DNA from 2 places in the Micromonospora sp. URMC 103 genome. Region 1 is predicted to be linked to the other one. Evidence: predicted binding sites of a transcription regulator. Region 1 holds the regulator's gene; the other holds the start of a gene.
What was found. The regulator HrcA, encoded in region 1, represses chaperone genes, less so after heat shock. The targets are predictions, from matches to a motif close to GGTTNGCACNCTCNNNNNGAGNGTGCNAACC.
Positions count from the first base shown of each region.

Region 1 (2,396 bases):
ACCTGGGGGCGGGTAGCCGCCCGGCGACCCCTGGCCACCGGCGGGTGGCGGATAGCCCCCGGGCGGGGGATAGCCACCCGGGTCGGCGGCCCCGGACAGTGGTGCGGTGGGGGGCTCGTCCGTGGCGGACGGGCCGGGTGCGGCCGGCGGCGGGGTCGGCTCCGGCGGCGGACCGCCGGGTTCACCCGTGCCGGGAGGGCGAGGTGGTTCAGTCATGCACGTCACGGTAGGGGCCGCCGGCAACGTCACGCCAGAGCGAGCCCGACGGGCCAGTGGGGCCGATCGGCCGTCCATGGGCGACCCGCTCGGGCCCCGTCCCGCGGCGCCTTTCGGCCGGGCGGCGGCGCCCGGGCGGCGGTGACGTGGACCGTGCCGCACCGGTCGTCCGTCGTTGATCATCGCGTCGGCGGGCCCGCCGACGTAGACTGGCACTCGCTACAGTCGAGTGCCAGGAACGCCCGCCCGCGGTGCCGAGCGCCGGGGGCCGACGCGCGTAGGAGGTGGGGAGGATGGGTCTCGACGACCGTAAGCTCGCCGTGCTCCGCGCGATCGTGGAGGACTACGTCGCCACGCAGGAGCCGGTCGGCAGCCGCGCGCTCGTCGAGCGGCACCAGCTCGGGGTCTCTCCGGCGACGGTCCGCAACGACATGGCGGTGCTCGAGGAGGAAGGCTACATCCGGCAGCCGCACACCAGCGCCGGTCGGGTGCCCACCGACCGCGGCTACCGGCTGTTCGTCGACCGGCTGTCCCGGGTGAAGCCGCTCAGCCCCGCCGAGCGCCGTGCCATCGAGCGCTTCCTGGTCGGCGCCGTCGACCTGGACGACGTGGTGCACCGCACGGTCCGCCTGCTGGCCCAGCTGACCCGGCAGGTCGCCGTCGTGCAGTACCCGAGCCTGGCCCGCTCCTCCGTCCGGCACCTGGAGCTGGTGCCGATCTCCACCACTCGCCTGATGCTCGTGATGATCGCCGACACCGGGCGGGTCGAGCAGCGGCTGGTCGAGATGCCCGCGCCGATCCCCGCCGACGACGTCACCGACCTGCGCCGGGTGGTCAACGAGAAGCTGGTCGGCACCCGGCTGTCGGACACGCCGCCGCTCGTGCAGGCGCTGGTCGACGAGGCGACCCCCGACCGGCGCGCCGCCATGGCCACCCTCGCCAGCGTGCTGCTGGAGACCCTCGTCGAGCGGCACGAGGAGCGGATCGCGTTGGCCGGCACGGCCAACCTCACCCGCGGCGGCCTCCTCGACTTCCAGGGCTCGCTGCGACCGATCCTCGAGGCGCTCGAGGAGGAGGTCGTACTGCTCAAGCTCATCGGCGAGGTCGAGCCGAGCACCACGCGGGTCCGCATCGGCGACGAGAACGAGATCGACAACCTCCGCGCCGCCTCGGTGGTGAGCACCGGCTACGGGCCGGGCGCCACCATCGTGGGTGGCCTCGGCGTGCTCGGGCCGACCCGGATGGACTACCCCGGCACCATCGCCACGGTGAGGGCCGTGGCACGCTACGTGGGCGACCTGCTGGCCCAGAACTGACCAGGCAGCACCGACGGCCGTCCCGGCCGGCGGCCGGCGCAACGCGAGACGAACATGAGGACACGGAACGCAGTGGCCAGGGACTACTACGGCATTCTCGGCGTGAGCCGGGACGCCTCCGACGACGAGATCAAGCGCGCCTACCGCAAGCTGGCGCGCCAGTTCCACCCGGACGTCAATCCGGACCCGGAGGCCCAGGAGAAGTTCAAGGACATCAACGCCGCGTACGAGGTCCTCTCGGACGACCGGAAACGGCAGATCGTCGACCTGGGCGGCGACCCGCTCGCCCCGGGCGGCGGGGGCGCGGGCGGCCCGGGTGGTCCCGGCGGCGCCGGCCCGTTCGTCGGGTTCCAGGACATCATGGACGCCTTCTTCGGCGGGGCGGCCGGCGGCGCGCGGGGGCCGCGCCCGCGTACCCGGCCGGGCGCCGACGCGATCCTGCGTCTCGAACTGGACCTGCACGAGACGGCGTTCGGCGTCGAGGCGCCCATCACGGTCGACACCGCGGTCCTGTGCACCACCTGCTCGGGCGCCGGCACGGCCGCCGGCACGCACCTCGCCACCTGCGAGGCGTGCGGCGGCCGGGGCGAGGTGCAGTCGGTGCAGCGCACGTTCCTCGGCCAGGTGGTCTCCGCCCGGCCGTGCACCGTCTGCCAGGGCTACGGCACCACCATCCCGCACCCCTGCCCGACCTGCGCCGGCGACGGCCGGGTGCGCACCCGCCGCTCGCTGACCGTGAAGATCCCGGCCGGCGTCGAGGACGGCATGCGGATCCGGCTGGCCCAGCAGGGTGAGGTGGGCCCGGGCGGCGGCACCGCCGGCGACCTCTACGTGGAGATCCACGAGCGGCCGCACGACGTGTAC
Region 1 is NZ_JBPQTR010000005.1:2,748,419-2,750,814, reverse strand. Features, by position in the region: gene ACSNOA_RS25930 (DUF4870 domain-containing protein) at 1-216, opposite strand, end outside; gene hrcA (heat-inducible transcriptional repressor HrcA) at 510-1,532, shown strand; gene dnaJ (molecular chaperone DnaJ) at 1,605-2,396, shown strand, end outside.

Region 2 (2,396 bases), on a different contig from region 1:
CGACCTTCTCCATCGCCTCGGCGATCAGGTCGCCGATGGCCGCGTCCTGCGCGGAGACCGTCGCGACGTGCGCGATGGACTCCCGGCCGGCCACCTCGACGGCCCGGCCGAGCAGCGCCTCGGAGACCTTGCCGGCCGCCGCGTCGATGCCCCGCTTGAGGCCGGTCGGGTTGGCGCCGGCGGCCACGTTGCGCAGGCCCTCACGGACCATGGCCTGGGCGAGCACGGTCGCGGTGGTGGTCCCGTCGCCGGCGACGTCGTTGGTCTTGGTCGCCACCTCCTTGACCAGCTGCGCGCCGAGGTTCTCGTACGGGTTGGTGAGCTCGATCTCCTTGGCGATGGTCACACCATCGTTGGTGATCGTCGGCGCACCGAATTTCTTGTCCAGGACGACGTTGCGCCCGCGCGGGCCGAGGGTGACCTTCACCGCGTCCGCGAGGGCGTTGACACCGTGCTCCAGCAGGTGTCGGGCGTCGTCCGAGAAGCTCAGGATCTTCGCCATGGATGTCCCTTCAAGCGGCGGTGCCCCGGCCCGGCGAACCGGACCGGGGCAACGACACTGATCGGTTGCTTACTTCTCGATGACCGCGAGGACGTCGCGGGCGGAGAGCACCAGGTACTCCTCGCCGGCGTACTTGACCTCGGTGCCGCCGTACTTCGAGTAGATGACGGTGTCGCCGACCTTGACGTCAACCGGGATCCGGTTGCCCTTGTCGTCGACGCGGCCCGGGCCGACAGCGAGGACGGTGCCCTCCTGCGGCTTCTCCTTGGCGGTGTCGGGGATCACGATGCCCGACGCCGTGGTGGTCTCAGCCTCGTTCGCCTGGACCAGGATCCGGTCCTCGAGCGGCTTGATCGCAACCTTGGTCGCGGTAGTCACGGGCATACCCTCCTGGGGTACTGGTTTCTGTGCCGGCCGGCGGGGCCGGCCAGGTCAATCTGCCACATGCCACCGGGCGGGGCCGTCGTCGCGGGTGCCGGTCCGCCTGGCGTTCAGCCACCGAGTCACCAGGACCCGGAAGCTGGCACCCTCGGGGTGAGAGTGCTAATCGCAGGTTATTCCGTGGCTAGCACTCCGTCAAGGAGAGTGCCAACCCCCAGGGCGGCGCGTCGCGGCCGGCCACCACAATGACCGGGTGGATCTCGACCAGCTCGCCGCCCTGCGTACCCCCGAGGGAACGGCCGCGCTCGACGCGGCGGCGCGGGTGGCCGACGCCGACCCGCTGGCCGCGGCGTCCGCGCTCCGCGCGGCCGGGGTGCCCGCCGGGCTCGCGGCGGCGGCGCTCACCCAGGTCGCGCTGCGCCGCCGGGCCGCGGGCAAGTTCGGGCCCGCGGCGGCCGGGATGTTCCTCACCCGCGCCGGCCTGGAACAGGCCACCCGGGGCGTGGTCGCCGCACGGCGCGCCGAGCGCCTCCGCGCCGCCGGGGTGGGCAGCCTCGCCGACCTCGGCTGCGGGCTCGGCGCCGACGCGCTCGCCGCCGCCCGCGCGGGCATCCGCGTGTACGGGGTGGAGGCCGACCCGCTGACCGCCGCCATGGCCGCGGCCAACGCCGAGGCGGCCGGGCTGTCCGACCTCTTCACCGTCGAGTGCGGCGACGCCACCGCGTTCGACGTGAGCCGGGTCGACGCGGTCTTCTGCGACCCGGCCCGGCGGGCCGCCGGCACCGGCCGGCGGCTCTTCGACCCGAACGCCTACTCGCCGTCCTGGGACTTCGTGACGGCGCTCGCCGAGCGGGTGCCGCGCACCGTCGTGAAGGTGGCGCCGGGGATCGACCATCGGCTGATTCCCGCCGGCGCCGAGGCCGAGTGGGTCGGCGTGGACGGCGACCTCGTCGAGGCGGCGCTCTGGTGCGGCCGGCTCGCCGAGGTGCCCCGGCGCGCCACGCTCCTCCGGGACGACCCCGCGACGCCCGCCCGCCAGCTCACCGGCGCGGGCGACCGGGAGGCGGCCGTGGGGCCGGTACGCCGCTTCCTGCACGACCCCGACCCCGCCGTGGTACGCGCGCACCTGATCGCCGAACTGGCCGACGACCTCGGCGCGACCCTGGCCGACCCCGCCATCGCCTACCTGTACGCGGACACCCCCGCGCAGAGCCCGTTCACCCGCTGCCTGGAGGTCACCGACGTGCTCCCGTTCTCGCTGAAGCGGCTGCGCGCGCTCCTGCGGGAACGACGCGTCGGCCGTGTGGAGATCCTCAAGCGCGGCTCGGCGCTCACTCCCGAACAGCTCCGGCGTGACCTGCGCCTCTCCGGCGACGCGGCGGCCAGCGTGGTGCTCACTCGGGTCGCCGGGCAGCCCACGGTGCTGCTCTGTCAACCGGTCCCCGCCGGTCGACGGTAGGTTGTCGACCGTGGCGGGACAGGGCACACCGGCGACGGCACTGCTGACCAAGCG
Region 2 is NZ_JBPQTR010000006.1:524,208-526,603, forward strand. Features, by position in the region: gene groL (chaperonin GroEL) at 1-502, opposite strand, end outside; gene groES (co-chaperone GroES) at 572-886, opposite strand; gene ACSNOA_RS28665 (THUMP-like domain-containing protein) at 1,137-2,342, shown strand; gene ybaK (Cys-tRNA(Pro) deacylase) at 2,353-2,396, shown strand, end outside.
Region 2: groES (co-chaperone GroES) is a predicted target of HrcA. The motif match lies at 1,021-1,051, and genes of this name have one in related genera.